DNA from 2 places in the Citrobacter koseri ATCC BAA-895 genome. Region 2 is predicted to be linked to the other one. Evidence: predicted binding sites of a transcription regulator. Region 2 holds the regulator's gene; the other holds the start of a gene.

Region 1 (8,486 bases), 2.1 Mb from region 2:
TATCTCCATCAAAGATACGCGCGCGATTATCGACGCCATCCTGAACGGCTCTCTGGATAATGCGGAAACCTTTAATCTGCCGATGTTTGACCTGGCGATCCCGACCGAGCTGCCGGGCGTAGAGACACGTATTCTTGACCCGCGTAACACCTACGCGTCACCGGAACAGTGGCAGGAAAAAGCCACCGCGCTGGCGAAACTGTTTGTCGAGAATTTCGAGAAATACACCGATACCCCAGCCGGTGAAGCGCTGGTCAGCGCCGGGCCGAAGCTGTAAAGAAACACGCCGGATGGCGGCTGCGCCTTATCCGGCCTACGGAGCACACGCTGTCGTAGGCCCGGTAAGCGTAGCGCCACCGGGCGCTGAGAAATAAAAAGGGAGGCATTTCGCCTCCCTTTTCTTATGCGTCTTTCGTTGAACCCGGCACGCGAGCGACCGGAATCGGCAGCCAGGCGCGAATAGAAAGCCCACCGCGCTCGCTGGAGCCAATCTCCAGCATACCGTTATGGTTATCCACAATACGCTGCACAATCGCCAGACCCAACCCGGTGCCGCTGGTGCTGCGCGCGCTGTCGCCACGCACAAACGGCTGGAACAGGTGCTTACGCTGTTCCGGCTTAATGCCTGGCCCATCGTCCTCAACCTGGAACCAGGCGCGATGCGGTTCCGTACCGCTGCTGACCTTGATCCAGCCATTGCCATAACGGGCGGCGTTGACCACCATATTGGCGATCGCGCGTTTAATCGACAACGGATGCATTTTCACCTGAATACTGCCCGGTTGCAGCGCAGTATCAATTTCCCGCTCGTAGCCGCTTTCCGCCGCAATAACCTCACCCAACACGGCATTCAGATCGGCCATCTCCATCGGCATTTCCTGACCGGTACGCAGGTAATCGATGAATTGTTCGATAATGGCGTTGCACTCTTCGATGTCCTTATTAATGGACTCCGCGAGATAGCCGTCCTCTTCACCCATCATTTCGGTAGCCAGGCGGATACGCGTCAACGGTGTGCGCAAATCATGGCTCACGCCCGCCATCAGCAAGGTACGGTCATCAGCCAGTTGCTTCACACCCGCCGCCATATGGTTGAAGGCGCGGGTCACAGAGCGCACCTCCGACGCGCCGTACTCGCGCAGCGGCGGCGGAATCATGCCTTTCCCCACCTGCAACGCGGCATGTTCAAGATCGACCAGCGGTCGGTTCTGGATACGAATAAACAACCATGCGCCGCCTATCGCCAGCAGCATAATCGCCAGCGTATAGCGGAACAGCGGGGAGAAATCGCCCTGATGGATTTCCGTCAGCGGCACGCGCACCCAGATATTGGGCGACAGCCAGGTTTTCAGCCAGACCACCGGCGAGCTTTTGTTGACCTCAACGCGCACTTCCGTCGGGCCGCCCAGCTGCTGCGCCATCTGATGGCTTAAGAATTCATAGTGTTGCGCCCAACGCAGCCCGGCCTCTTCGGCAGCCTCGTTGGAATAGAGAGAAATCCCCAGCTCACGATAGATTTCCCGGCGGAACGCAGGCGGCACCACCAGTTGCGTGCCGTCCTCCAGTTGCAGCTTATCGGTCATCAGCATACGAACTTCGTAGGCCAGAACCTTATTAAACTGCTGGAGGCTCGGCAGAATCGCAAAGTTCAGCACCACCAGATAAGTCGTCACCAGGCTGACGAACAGCAAGGTGACGATGAGCAGTAGCGTGCGGGCAAATGAACTTCGCGGAGAGAAGCGCATTCGCCTCATGCTTTAGAACCGTCCGGTACAAAGACGTAGCCCAGGCCCCAGACGGTCTGAATGTAACGCGGATGCGCCGGATCTTCTTCCACCATGCGGCGCAGACGGGAGATCTGCACATCGATGGAGCGTTCCATCGCAGAGTATTCACGACCGCGCGCCAGGTTCATCAGCTTATCGCGGGAGAGCGGTTCGCGCGGGTGGCTGACCAGCGCTTTCAGTACCGCAAATTCACCGCTGGTGAGCGGCATCGGTTCGTCCTCGCGGAACATTTCGCGGGTGCCGAGGTTCAGCTTGAACTTACCGAAAGCGATTACCGCTTCTTCCTGCGAAGGCGCGCCCGGCAGTTCGTTCGCCTGACGGCGCAGCACAGCGCGAATACGCGCCAGCAGTTCACGCGGGTTGAACGGCTTCGGAATGTAGTCGTCGGCACCGATCTCCAGACCCACAATGCGGTCCACTTCTTCGCCCTTCGCCGTCACCATGATGATCGGCATAGGGTTGCTCTGGCTGCGCAGACGGCGGCAAATTGACAGGCCGTCTTCGCCAGGCAGCATGAGGTCCAGTACCATAAGGTGGAAGGACTCACGGGTCAGCAGACGATCCATTTGCTCGGCGTTTGCCACGCTTCGAACCTGGAAGCCCTGCTCGGTCAGATAACGTTCCAGTAGCGCGCGCAGGCGCATATCGTCATCCACCACCAGAATCTTATAATTCTCTTGCATTGTTTTACTCCCAAAGGTTCGCAACAATTGAATGTGTGTATTCTTAAAAAAGCTTACGTTCGTCACCAGCGAATTCTGGTATAAATTCCAGGCTAAATTGTTACAAAGCATATTTAACAGCAGCTTAAGTATACAATTAATCTTGCGACACATTATTTATTCTGCTGCGGCGATCACGTAATACGTATTGTGCGCATCGCCAAATAGTCAAAGGTAAATCAACGAGATGAAAACGCCCCTGATTACCCGGGAAGGGTACGAAAAACTCAAACACGAGCTGAATTATCTCTGGCGGGAAGAGCGCCCGGAAGTCACCAAAAAAGTGACCTGGGCTGCGAGTCTTGGGGACCGCAGCGAAAATGCTGACTATCAGTATAATAAAAAGCGCCTGCGTGAGATCGACCGTCGTGTTCGTTATCTGACCAAATGCATGGAAAACCTGAAAATCGTCGATTATTCCCCGCAGCAGGAAGGCAAAGTGTTCTTCGGCGCGTGGGTGGAGATCGAAAACGATGAGGGCGATATCCGCCGCTTTCGCATCGTCGGCTACGATGAAATTTTCGGTCGTAAGGATTACATCTCCATCGACTCGCCTATGGCGCGGGCGTTGCTGAAAAAAGAAGTGGGCGATCTCGCGGTAGTACACACGCCCGCCGGCGAGGCCAGCTGGTACGTTAATGAGATCGAATACGTAAAATAGCGCCGGAACAATCCGAAGCCCCCGCTGATGACTGGCAATTTTGCCAGTCAATCCGTATAACTATCCCCTGATTTTTTACTCAGATGAAACTAAATCCATGATGAATGATTCTTTCTGCCGCATTATCGCGGGTGAAATTCAGGCACGCGCCGAACAGGTAGACGCTGCCGTTCGCCTGCTTGACGAAGGGAACACCGTGCCGTTTATCGCACGTTATCGTAAGGAGATCACCGGCGGGCTGGATGACACGCAATTGCGTAATCTGGAGACCCGTCTGGGATATCTGCGTGAACTGGAAGACAGACGTCAGGCCATTCTCAAGTCCATTTCCGAGCAAGGCAAGCTGACCGATGAGCTGGCTAACGCCATCAACGGCACGTTAAGTAAGACCGAACTCGAAGACCTCTACCTGCCCTACAAACCCAAGCGTCGCACGCGCGGGCAAATCGCCATCGAAGCCGGACTTGAACCGCTGGCCGACCTGCTGTGGACAGACCCGTCCCACACCCCGGAAACGGAAGCGGCAAAATACATCGACGCTGACAACGGCGTGGCGGACGCCAAAGCAGCCCTTGATGGCGCGCGCTATATTCTGATGGAGCGTTTTGCCGAAGACGCGGCGCTGCTGGCGAAAGTGCGCGATTATCTGTGGAAGAACGCCCACCTGGTCGCGACCGTCGTAAGCGGCAAAGAGGAGGAAGGGGCGAAATTCCGAGATTACTTCGATCATCACGAACCAATCGCCACCGTCCCTTCACACCGTGCGCTGGCGATGTTCCGTGGCCGCAACGAAGGCGTGCTGCAACTGTCGCTGAATGCCGACCCGCAATTCGATGAGCCGCCCAAAGAGAGCCACTGCGAGCAGATCATCCAGGATCACCTCGGCCTGCGTCTGAACAACGCTCCGGCGGATAGCTGGCGCAAAGGCGTGGTGAGCTGGACATGGCGTATAAAAGTCCTGATGCATCTCGAAACCGAACTGATGGGCACCGTGCGTGAACGCGCGGAAGATGAAGCCATTAACGTCTTTGCCCGCAACCTCCACGATCTGCTGATGGCGGCGCCTGCTGGCCTGCGCGCGACTATGGGTCTCGATCCGGGTCTGCGTACCGGCGTGAAGGTCGCTGTAGTGGACGGCACCGGTAAACTGGTCGCCACCGACACCATTTATCCACATACCGGTCAGGCAGCTAAAGCTGCGGTGGCGGTTGCCGCGCTGTGCGAAAAACACAACGTTGAGCTGGTGGCGATTGGTAACGGCACGGCATCGCGCGAAACCGAGCGCTTCTTCCTCGACGTGCAGAAACAGTTCCCGAAAGTGACGGCGCAGAAAGTGATCGTCAGCGAAGCCGGAGCATCGGTGTATTCCGCTTCCGAGCTGGCGGCGCTGGAGTTCCCGGATCTGGACGTTTCGCTGCGCGGCGCGGTCTCTATCGCCCGTCGTCTGCAAGACCCACTGGCAGAGCTGGTGAAAATCGATCCGAAATCCATCGGCGTCGGCCAGTATCAGCACGACGTCAGCCAGACCCAGCTTGCCCGTAAGCTGGATGCCGTTGTGGAAGACTGCGTAAACGCCGTCGGCGTCGATCTCAATACCGCGTCCGTACCGTTACTGACCCGCGTGGCAGGCTTAACGCGCATGATGGCGCAGAATATCGTCGCCTGGCGTGATGAAAACGGTCAGTTCCAGAACCGCCAGCAGTTGCTGAAAGTGAGCCGTCTGGGGCCGAAAGCCTTTGAACAGTGCGCGGGCTTCCTGCGCATCAACCACGGCGATAACCCGCTGGATGCCTCTACCGTTCACCCGGAAGCCTACCCGGTGGTCGAGCGTATTCTTGCCGCCACCCAACAGGCGCTGAAAGCGCTGATGGGCAACAGCAGCGAGCTACGCAATTTGAAAGCGGTGGATTTCACCGACGACAAATTCGGCGTGCCAACCGTTACCGACATCATCAAAGAGCTGGAAAAACCGGGCCGCGACCCGCGTCCAGAGTTCAAAACCGCGCAGTTTGCTGATGGCGTAGAAACCATGAACGATCTGCAACCGGGCATGATTCTGGAAGGCGCCGTAACCAACGTCACCAACTTTGGCGCGTTTGTGGATATCGGCGTACATCAGGACGGTCTGGTGCACATCTCTTCCCTGTCGAATAAGTTCGTCGAAGATCCACACACCGTGGTGAAAGCGGGCGACATCGTGAAGGTGAAAGTGCTGGAGGTTGACCTGCAACGTAAGCGCATCGCGCTGACCATGCGTCTGGACGAGCAGCCGGGTGAAACCAACGCCCGTCGCGGCGGCGGCAACGATCGCGCCCAGGGCAACCGCCCGGCGGCAAAAGCGGCGAAGCCGCGTGGTCGTGATGCGCAGCCTGCGGGCAACAGCGCCATGATGGACGCGCTGGCGGCCGCAATGGGTAAAAAACGCTAATCAAGCCTTATGCTTGTAGGCCGGATGAGGTATCTATACCGCCATCCGGCCGTTATATTTGAAATTAACAATTAAATCTTACGAATTAAATTGCTTAATTCATTACCCGCCTGTTGCCAGTACTGGTAATTATCAATTCATTAACAGATGAAACCTTAATTAAACATTAGCAACGCTGAATAATGTTTAAATCAACACGTTCTTTTTAAGACGAATAAATGTTGAGCCATGTCAAAACTGACTCAATTTATTATCCATTTCTACATTCCGTCACATTTTAATCATTGATGATAAAAACCATTCTCATTATCATTGTCTTGTTGATTATTTAATCTTTCTTTCGTTGGCTAATCATCTGGTCTTATGCCGCCTTCTGAGCGCGCATGAGGTATACGTCCAGTTAGCGAGAAACAAGTAGGCCCCCTATGCAATTCATTCCAGACACGGCGTGGAAAATTACCGGCTTTTCCCATGAAATCAGCCCGGCATACCGTCAGAAACTGCTTTCACTCGGCATGTTGCCAGGTTCTTCATTTAACGTAGTGCGCGTCGCCCCATTAGGCGATCCTATTCATATCGAAACTCGCCGCGTGAGCCTGGTATTACGTAAGAAAGATCTGGCGTTATTAGAAGTGGAAGCGGTTTCCTGTTAATTCGGTGAGTCTATAAAAATGAAAAAATTAACCATTGGTTTAATTGGTAATCCAAATTCCGGCAAGACAACATTATTTAACCAGCTCACCGGCGCGCGTCAGCGTGTGGGGAACTGGGCGGGTGTTACCGTTGAACGCAAAGAAGGTCAGTTCGCAACAACCGACCATCAGGTCACGCTGGTCGATTTACCCGGCACCTATTCACTGACCACCATTTCGTCACAAACTTCCCTCGATGAGCAAATCGCCTGCCATTACATTCTGAGCGGCGACGCAGACCTGCTGATCAACGTGGTGGATGCCTCTAACCTTGAGCGCAACCTCTACCTGACGCTGCAACTGCTTGAGCTGGGCATTCCCTGCATTGTGGCGCTCAACATGCTCGACATCGCGGAGAAACAGCAGGTTCGCATTGATATCGACGCGCTGTCCGCACGCCTTGGTTGCCCGGTTGTGCCGTTGGTTTCCACGCGCGGCCGTGGGATTGAAGCCCTGAAACTGGCTATCGATCGCTATAAAGAAAACGAAAACGTTGAGCTGGTACATTATGCCCGGCCGTTGCTGCGCGAGGCCGAATCGCTGGCCGACGTCATGGCGGCGGATATGCCGGCGCAACAGCGCCGCTGGCTGGGCTTGCAGATGCTGGAAGGCGATATCTACAGCCGCGTTTACGCCGGTAATGCCGCGCAAAACCTTGAGGCGTCGCTCACTCGCCTGAGCAAAGAGATGGATGACCCGGCGCTACACATCGCTGATGCGCGTTATCAGTGCATCGCCGCGATTTGCGACGTGGTCAGCAACACCCTGACGGCGGAACCCAGCCGTTTCACCGCAGCGGTAGATAAGGTCATCCTGAACCGTTTCCTCGGGTTGCCGATTTTCCTGTTCGTCATGTACCTGATGTTCCTGCTCGCCATTAACATTGGCGGCGCGCTGCAACCGCTGTTCGACGTGGGTTCCGTGGCGCTCTTTATTCACGGCATCCAGTGGATCGGCTACACGCTGCACTTCCCGGACTGGCTCACCATTTTCCTCGCGCAGGGGCTGGGCGGCGGTATCAATACCGTTCTGCCGCTGGTGCCGCAGATCGGCATGATGTACCTGTTTCTCTCTTTCCTGGAGGACTCCGGCTACATGGCGCGCGCGGCGTTCGTTATGGACCGTCTGATGCAGGCACTAGGGCTGCCGGGTAAATCGTTCGTGCCGCTGATTGTCGGCTTTGGCTGTAACGTCCCGTCCGTGATGGGCGCCCGTACCCTGGACGCGCCGCGTGAACGCCTGATGACCATTATGATGGCGCCGTTTATGTCCTGCGGCGCACGTCTGGCGATTTTCGCCGTGTTTGCCGCCGCGTTCTTTGGGCAAAACGGCGCGCTGGCGGTTTTCTCGCTGTATGTGCTGGGTATCGTGATGGCGGTACTGACCGGCCTGATGCTTAAACACACGATTATGCGCGGCGAAGCCTCTCCGTTCGTGATGGAACTGCCGGTCTACCATGTGCCGCACATCAAAAGCCTGGTGATCCAGACCTGGCAACGCCTGAAAGGCTTTGTGCTGCGTGCCGGTAAGGTCATCATCATCGTCAGTATTTTCCTCAGCGCGTTTAACAGCTTCTCCCTGAGCGGAAAAATCGTCGATAACATCAACGACTCTGCGCTCGCGTCCATCAGCCGCGTGATTACGCCTGTCTTTAAACCGATTGGCGTTCATGAAGATAACTGGCAGGCGACCGTTGGCCTGTTCACCGGCGCAATGGCGAAAGAGGTGGTGGTAGGGACGCTGAACACCCTCTATACCGCTGAAAATATTCAGGAAGAAGAGTTTAACCCGGCTGACTTCCATCTCGGCGACGAGCTGCTGGGCGCGGTCGATGAAACCTGGCAAAGCCTGAAAGACACCTTCAGCCTTAGCGTACTGGCTAACCCAATCGAAGCCAGCAAAGGCGACGGTGAAATGGCGACCGGGGCGATGGGCGTGATGGACGCGAAGTTTGGCAGCGCCGCTGCCGCATACAGCTATCTGATTTTCGTTCTGCTGTATGTACCGTGCATCTCGGTGATGGGGGCTATCGCGCGTGAATCCAGCCGCGGCTGGATGAGCTTCTCGATTCTGTGGGGGCTGAATATCGCCTACTCGCTGTCTACCCTGTTCTATCAGGTTGCAAGCTTTAGCCAGCATCCGACCTATAGCCTGGTCTGCATTCTGGCGGTCATCCTGTTTAACATCGTGGTGCTG
Region 2 (8,486 bases):
CACCGAGTTATTCGGCGCCACGCTGTCACCGGTGCAGATCGGTCTGGCGACCATCGGCGTACTGTGGCTGTGCACCGTCGCCAACTTCGGCGGCGCGCGCATTACCGGGCAAATCAGCAGTATCACCGTCTGGGGCGTGATTATTCCGGTTGTCGGTCTGTGCATTATCGGCTGGTTCTGGTTTAGCCCAACGCTGTACGCCAACTCCTGGAACCCGCATCACGTACCGTTCTTCACCGCCGTCGGTTCTTCTATTGCGATGACGCTGTGGGCCTTCCTCGGTCTGGAATCTGCCTGTGCCAACGCCGAAGTGGTGGAAAACCCGGAGCGTAACGTACCGATTGCGGTATTAGGCGGTACGCTGGGCGCGGCGGTGATTTACATCATCTCCACCAACGTGATTGCCGGGATCGTACCAAACATGGATCTGGCCAACTCCACCGCGCCGTTCGGTCTGGCGTTCGCACAGATGTTTACCCCGGAAGTCGGTAAAGTGATCATGGCGTTGATGGTGATGTCCTGCTGCGGTTCGCTGCTGGGCTGGCAGTTCACTATCGCCCAGGTCTTCAAATCCTCGGCGGATGAAGGATATTTCCCGAAAATCTTCTCTCGCGTAACGAAAGTGGATGCGCCGGTTCAGGGGATGCTGACCATCGTGATTATCCAGAGCGGATTATCGCTGATGACCATCAGCCCATCGCTGAACAGCCAGTTCAACGTGTTGGTTAACCTGGCGGTGGTAACAAACATTATCCCGTACATTCTGTCGATGGCCGCGCTGGTGATCATTCAGAAAGTGGCAAATGTTCCGTCGTCAAAAGCCAAAACGGCGAACTTCGTGGCATTCATCGGCGCGCTGTACAGCTTCTATGCGCTGTATTCCTCCGGTGAAGAAGCGATGCTGTACGGCTCCATCGTGACCTTCCTCGGCTGGACGCTGTATGGACTGGTATCGCCGCGCTTTGAGCTGAAAAACAAACACGGTTAAAAAAAAGCCCGGTGGCGCTAACGCTTACCGGGCCTACGATCGTTGTTGTAGCCGGGCAAACGCAGTACCGCCCGGCACACAAACCGCACTTACGCGTTTTTCAGCACTTCGCTGACAATCTCAACCGCTTCTTTTTCGATCTGCTTGCGGTGTTCCTCGCCGAGGAAGCTTTCGCAATAAATCTTATAAGCGTCTTCCGTGCCAGAAGGCCGCGCGGCAAACCAGCCGTTGTCGGTCATCACTTTCAGGCCGCCAATCGACGCGCCGTTACCCGGCGCCGCCGTCAGACGCGCGGTGATCGGATCGCCCGCCAGCGTGCTGGCGCTCACCATTTCTGGAGAGAGCTTAGACAATGCGGCTTTCTGCGCAGACGTTGCGCTTGCCTGCAAACGGTTATAGCTCGGCGCGCCGAAGCGGGCCGCCAGCTCGTTGTAGTGCTCCTGCGGGTTCTTCCCGGTGACGGCCGTGATTTCCGCCGCCAGCAGGCACATGATGATGCCGTCTTTATCGGTAGACCACGGCGTGCCGTCGAAACGCAGGAAAGACGCCCCGGCGCTCTCTTCGCCGCCGAAGCCGAAGCTGCCGTCGAACAGACCGTCGACGAACCATTTAAAGCCGACCGGCACTTCCACCAGTTTACGGCCCAAATCGTTCACCACGCGATCGATCATCGCAGAGGAAACCAGCGTTTTACCGACCGCCACCTCTTTGCCCCACTGCGGGCGGTGCTGGAACAGATAGTTGATCGCTACCGCCAGATAGTGGTTCGGGTTCATCAGCCCTGCCGGAGTCACGATGCCGTGGCGGTCATAGTCCGGGTCGTTGGCGAACGCCAGATCGAACTTATCACGCAGCGCCAGCAGACCCGCCATCGCGCACTCGGAGGAACAGTCCATACGGATTGCGCCGTCTTTGTCGAGATGCATAAAGCGGAACGTCTGATCAACGTGATCGTTAACGATAGTCAGGTTCAGGTTGTAGTGCTTAGCAATACGCTTCCAGTATTCGATACCGGAACCGCCCAGCGGATCGACGCCCAGCGTCAGGCCCGCTTTCTGAATCGCCGCCATATCGACGATATCCGCCAGCCCTTCAACGAACGGCTGCACCAGATCCTGCTCTTTAACATGGCCTGAGGCCATCGCCGCATCCAGAGAGATACGCTTCACGCCCTTCAGGCCGTCAGCCAGCAGCGCGTTGGCCCTGTCTTCCACCACTTTGGTGACGTTGGTATCCGCCGGGCCGCCGTTTGGCGGGTTGTACTTAATTCCGCCGTCTTCCGGTGGGTTGTGAGATGGCGTGATCACGATGCCATCAGCCAGCGGGCCGCCTTTTTTATTGTGAACCAGGATAGCGTTGGAAACGGCAGGCGTTGGCGTGAAGCCATTGTTTTCCTGCACGATGACATCAACACCGTTCGCCGCCAGCACTTCCAGTACAGAGATAAATGCCGGTTCAGACAGCGCGTGGGTATCTTTGCCCACATAACAAGGACCAGTGATACCGTTTTTTGCACGCTCTTCCGCAATCGCCTGGGCGATCGCCAGGATGTGCGGCTCGTTAAAACTATGACGACCTGCGCTACCGCGATGCCCGGACGTACCGAACTTCACGGCGTGCTCTGCATTCCCTGCTTCGGGTTTCAGTACATAGTACTGTGCCGTCAGTTGGGCGACGTTAATCAAATCACTCTGTTGCGCAGGTTGACCTGCACGGTTGTGGATTGCCATTGCCTGGTCCTTTTAATGCAAGGATTAAATTGTTCCGCAAACCTTCTCAATCAATTCCGCCGGGAATTGCATTGACTGCATGATGTGTTCAACCATGCTGCATTTACGGCCGGTGTTGGTGTTGGTAATCACCCAATACGGCGTGCCGGGCACATGTTTCGGTTTAGTTTGATTACCATTTTTCAGCAGCGTGTGTTCATCAGCCGCAAAATAGACGCGCGTACGGCCATGCAACGACTCCGTCGCTTCGGCAAACGCGCGATTATCCAGTGAGTAGAGTGTAGACAGCACCAGCATGAAGCGGTTTACCGCTTTCTTCTGCTCCGCGTACTCGTCGGAAAGCAGCAGTTCACGCATGGCGCGGACTTTATCTTTTACGGGGTTGACGGGCTTCGCTTCCACGATAGCAGGTTGCGCGATGCGAACCTCTTTCGCCGCCGGAGTGACAGGCTGTGATACGGCGGAAAACTTCAACATGCGCCGTAAAATGTCGGATGCGCTCTCGCCAATATGCTTGGTGTGGCTGGCAATATAGCTATAGAGTTCATCATCAACTTCAATCGTTTTCATCTTAATCCAGTGCGGTGTCTTATCTGAATACAAGTCGTTGGGATTACCTGCACGTAGTGTAAAGGCAAATTCCAACAGCGGATAGCGTCAAACCTGGCTGACGGAAAAACTCGGAGTAAACCGTAGTTGTTGCAGCCCTGTGGCAGAATAGTCAACATAATACCCTAACCCGACAGAGCGAAAAAAAGAACTTTGCCATGAAATTGAATATCCGAGCGCAAACTGCACAAAACCTGCACAATAATTCTCCCATCGTCCTCGTTCACGGTTTGTTTGGCAGCCTGGACAACCTCGGCGTGCTGGCGCGCGACCTGGTGACCGATCACGATATCATTCAGGTTGATATGCGCAACCACGGTCTCTCCCCTCGCGATCCGGTGATGGACTACCCGGCAATGGCGCAAGACTTACTGGATACCATTGATGCCGAAGGCATTGAGAAAGCCACCTTTATCGGCCACTCCATGGGCGGTAAAGCGGTAATGGCGCTCACCGCGCTGGCGCCGGAGCGTATTGACCAGTTGGTCGCGATCGACATCGCGCCGGTCGATTACCACGTTCGCCGCCACGATGAAATCTTCGCCGCCATCAATGCCGTCACCGACGCGGGCGCCGAAACCCGTCAACAGGCCGCCACCGTTATGCGTCAACATCTGCAAGAAGAAGGCGTCATCCAGTTTCTGCTGAAATCGTTTATCGACGGCGAATGGCGCTTTAACGTACCGGTGTTGTGGGAACAGTATCCACATATTGTGGGCTGGGAGACCATTCCAGCCTGGGATCGCCCGGTGTTGTTTATCCCCGGCGGCAACTCGCCTTATGTGACCGAAGCATATCGTCACGATCTGCTGGCGCAGTTCCCTCAGGCGCGGGCGCACGTCATCGCCGGAGCGGGCCACTGGGTTCACGCGGAAAAACCCGATGCGGTGCTGCGCGCCATTCGTCGCTATCTGGCAGATAAGGCCAACTGATTAAAAACTCAGCGTCCGCGCGCGATTACGTCCGCGGGCGTTGGCGTGTCTGCCTTGCTGATGTATGATGGCGCGCTATCCATCCGGGCAGACGCCTGGCTGATTGTTTCCCCGAAGTCACCAAAATCATGGCCAAAGAACAAACGGACCGTACGACATTAGATCTGTTCGCACACGAGCGTCGCCCGGGACGACCCAAAACCAATCCGCTTTCGCGTGATGAACAGCTGCGCATTAATAAGCGTAACCAGCTAAAACGCGACAAAGTACGTGGCCTTAAGCGTGTCGAACTGAAACTCAACGCTGAGGCTGTCGATGCGCTGAACGAGCTGGCCGAATCCCGCAATATGAGCCGTAGCGAACTCATCGAAGAGATGCTGATGACTCAACTGGCAGCGCTGCGCGGCCAGGGCGTAGTCTGAAAAACTGCTCAATATCATAAATCATGTAGCACAGAGTGCAGTCCCGCGTGATTGCTGTTTCCGCATGCCTGACTGTTCTGCTATGATTGCCCTTATCTGCGGGCAATACGCCACCACCATTTCAATAAGTTTCAAGAGGTTATTTTACTCATGGCAATCACTGGCATCTTTTTCGGCAGCGACACCGGTAATACCGAAAATATCGCAAAAATGATTCAAAAACAGCTTGGTAAAGACGTTGCCGATGTGCATGACATTGCGAAAAGCAGCAAAGAGGACCTGGAAGGGTACGACATCCTGCTGCTGGGCATCCCGACCTGGTACTACGGTGAAGCGCAATGTGACTGGGATGACTTCTTCCCGACTCTCGAAGAGATTGATTTTAACGGTAAACTGGTGGCGCTGTTCGGCTGCGGCGACCAGGAAGATTACGCAGAATATTTCTGCGACGCGTTAGGCACCATCCGCGACATCATTGAGCCGCGCGGCGCGACCATCGTCGGTCACTGGCCAACGGCGGGCTACCATTTTGAAGCGTCCAAAGGTCTGGCTGACGACGATCACTTTGTTGGTCTGGCTATCGACGAAGACCGTCAGCCTGAACTGACCGCAGATCGCGTTGAAAAATGGGTTAAACAGATTTCCGGCGAACTGCACCTCGACGAAATCATTAACGCCTGATTTTGTGCGGCGCAGAAAAGCATCTGCGTCGCATCAATAGATAAAACCAATTAAAATAATTGCTACAAATTTGTAACTTTCTTGCCTGACCCTGTACAATGTCCGGGTGTTATTCTGGTATTGCACAGTGTGTTTGTTGGCGATACCTCGTTTTTATTAACAATATTTGCCGGAGGCTTGCAGTTTTCATTTAGGCGTGGCAGTTCTATAATGAAACGCATGATCTCAAGTGCAATTTCTGTCACTTCTTTGTTTGAAGTGAATCGTTTAGCAACAGGACAGATTCCGCATGACTGACAACAATACCGCATTAAAGAAGGCTGGCCTGAAAGTAACGCTTCCTCGTTTAAAAATTCTGGAAGTTCTTCAGGAACCGGATAACCATCACGTCAGTGCGGAAGATTTATATAAACGTCTGATCGACATGGGTGAAGAGATTGGGCTGGCGACCGTGTACCGTGTGCTGAACCAGTTTGATGACGCCGGTATCGTAACCCGCCACAATTTTGAAGGCGGTAAATCCGTTTTTGAGCTGACCCAACAGCATCATCACGATCACCTTATTTGCCTCGATTGTGGCAAAGTGATCGAATTCAGTGATGATTCTATCGAAGCGCGCCAGCGTGAGATTGCGGCTAAGCATGGCATTCGTTTGACGAACCACAGCCTCTATCTCTACGGCCACTGCGCTGAAGGCGATTGCCGGGAAGACGAGCACGCGCACGACGCGAAGTAATGTGAACCCTCCTAAAAAGCCAACCGACCGGTTGGCTTTTTTTATGCCTCCGACCCGGTAGCGGCCTTAAAAAACGCAAACGGGCGGAGAGAACTCTCCGCCCGCCATTAACCCGCCCTGCTTTTATTTGGCGCTATTTTTGCTGCGAATTTCCTGCCAGATTTTGTCGCAATCGGCGGTCACCGCCTGATCGTTCCCCGTACGCGTAGCCTGAATGCACTGCTGGTAATCCAGTATGCGCACGCTCTCTTCTGTAGCAAACTGCTTGTGCTGGTCATCTTTCTTCAGCACGTTCAGTACACTCTGACAGGCCTCAATTTTCTCTGGCGAACCTTGCGCCGTATTGATGCAGGCGCTATATGCCTCTTTTAACTGACTGTCTTCTTTCGGCGCGGTTGGCTGCGCGCAGGCCACCAGTCCCGATGCCATCATGGCGATGAGTAACAGTTTTTTCATATCAGTGTCCTCAACGTTGCGGCAGACAAATCGCCTGCCGCAACGAGCATCAGAAAATAGTGAACGGAGCGATAACCATGAACTTCACGTCACGTTCATCCTGGAAGATGTTGCCGTAACCGCCGCCCCAGCTTGGGATGTTGGAGTGGTTGTCATATTCCGTGAAGTGCAGTTTAAACATGGTGCCTTTGGCACGGCCTTCCTGTAGGGTGTAGACCGCATCAAGGCTGTAAGAAGACTCTTCAATGGTACGGTTTTTGTCATAGTACGCATCCGGGGTAATCTGCCAGGTTGATGGCTTCGCGTCCCAGGCGTAAACGTATGACGCCCCCACTGCCCAGCCCGGCAGGTTCCAGTTTTTCAGATCGTACATCGCACCGAAGAAGACGGCTTTTTCGCCGTTGGCGTTAAAGTCTGAGCGGTTATCCCACCAGATATCCAGACGACCGTTTGAGGATGCGTAAGTTGGCGTCATACGTTGCAGGAAGTAACCTTGTTGACCGTCCGCCTTAACCCAGGTCCCTTCCAGGCGCAAATCGACGACTTCGGCCACTTTGTAACCGAAAGTCAGCGCCTGCAACCAGGCGGTGCCGTCATAAATATCGTTTACGCTGCGATCATCAACTTTGTCGCGCGCACCATAGAACTGATAGCTGGTGGTGAACGGGTTGCCGCCCAAATCAAATTTGTAGCTGGCTTTAGCAAAATACTGGTCGACATACCCTTCTGACTGACCAAATGCCGCTTCCAGCACGAGGTCATTTTTGAAATCGTATTTAGCACCGATAGAATGGAGGTAATCCACTTTGGTCTTTTTATCGGCCTGATAGAATTTATCAACATCGGTGTGCCACGGCGCTTTATATTGGTTGGCCCACATATAGGAGAAACTCAGCGCGCCCGCATCACCGTAGTCAAAATTCGCTCCGGCTTCCGCACCCTGATAAGTACCCGGCATAAAGCTCCAGTGCGGCGCTAACAGCGTCTGACCGGTCGGCTGGATATACCCCGCACGCGCCCAGGTTGGCCCGTACTTAAATTTTGCCGCGGCTTTATAAAGGCTGATCCCGCTCTTATCGCCAGAATAATCTTCATCGTAACCTTTATTCTTTTTCGAGAAGGCGATTTCGTTGGGGTGTCCGCTGTCGCCGTTTTCCGCCATTTCTATCGCGGTAAATGCCGCGATATCCAGACCGAACATATCAGCCGCATAACCAGACTGGAAATCCAGATTGGCGTTCCAGGTCGCGTGTGAAAGGTTGGTTTTATATTTGTCATCGTCGGTGACATCTTTACGGTCACGCTCACGCTGCCAGTAATAGATGCCGCCTGTTAACGTGGAATCGTCAATAAAGCCTTCGGCCTGAGCCTGTGGAACGACGACCAAACCTGACATTGCTGTGATACCGGCGATAGCCAGCGCCAGCGTACTACGTTTGCCACTAAACGTACGCATGTGTTAATCCTCTTTGACGTATAAAATGCTGCCGAACAAAAGCGGACAGCGAAAAATAAAAATGTAAAAGTAGCGTTGAGAAAAACCTCGCAGACTACAGTGAATAGACTATTTTTCGCGACGCGAATTATCAATCTCTTTCTGTAACGAGAATGTAAGAGTATGAGCAACCGCACATATTTCATTGCTTTCTGTTACATTTTCATCAGGCGCTAAAAAAGATGAACAAAAGTTAAAATTGTCTTGTTTTCCATGCACATGAAATCGGTTTCACATGAAATGATATTCATTCCATAAATTCACTATGCCAAAACTATTTTGTTGCGAAATTATTTTCCCGACGGCATTAATTCGCTCTGCAAACAGAGAGCGGGATGACAAAATGGAAAGGATAAAAAAACGCCGCAAAATGCGGCGTTGGAAGGTGATGCGATGTGGTGGCTTTACTCGCCCGCTTTAGCCCACGTATCGCGCAG

Evidence for each region. The regulator Fur, encoded in region 2, represses iron uptake genes when iron is present. The targets are predictions, from matches to a motif close to ATAATAATGAGAACNACTATCAA.
Region 1: a site for Fur is predicted at 5,889-5,911, ahead of feoA (ferrous iron transporter A). Genes of this name have one in related genera too.

What each region holds. Positions count from the first base shown of each region.
Region 1 is NC_009792.1:4,425,008-4,433,493, forward strand. It holds gene pckA (phosphoenolpyruvate carboxykinase (ATP)) at 1-277, shown strand, start outside; gene envZ (two-component system sensor histidine kinase EnvZ) at 402-1,754, opposite strand; gene ompR (osmolarity response regulator transcription factor OmpR) at 1,751-2,470, opposite strand; gene greB (transcription elongation factor GreB) at 2,697-3,170, shown strand; gene CKO_RS20605 (Tex family protein) at 3,268-5,598, shown strand; gene feoA (ferrous iron transporter A) at 6,024-6,251, shown strand; gene feoB (Fe(2+) transporter permease subunit FeoB) at 6,270-8,486, shown strand, end outside.
Region 2 is NC_009792.1:2,288,468-2,296,953, forward strand. It holds gene potE (putrescine-ornithine antiporter) at 1-988, shown strand, start outside; gene pgm (phosphoglucomutase (alpha-D-glucose-1,6-bisphosphate-dependent)) at 1,078-2,718, opposite strand; gene seqA (replication initiation negative regulator SeqA) at 2,743-3,288, opposite strand; gene ybfF (esterase) at 3,486-4,259, shown strand; gene ybfE (LexA regulated protein) at 4,388-4,681, shown strand; gene fldA (flavodoxin FldA) at 4,832-5,362, shown strand; gene fur (ferric iron uptake transcriptional regulator) at 5,652-6,098, shown strand; gene chiQ (ChiQ/YbfN family lipoprotein) at 6,222-6,554, opposite strand; gene chiP (chitoporin ChiP) at 6,604-8,010, opposite strand; gene glnS (glutamine--tRNA ligase) at 8,454-8,486, opposite strand, start outside.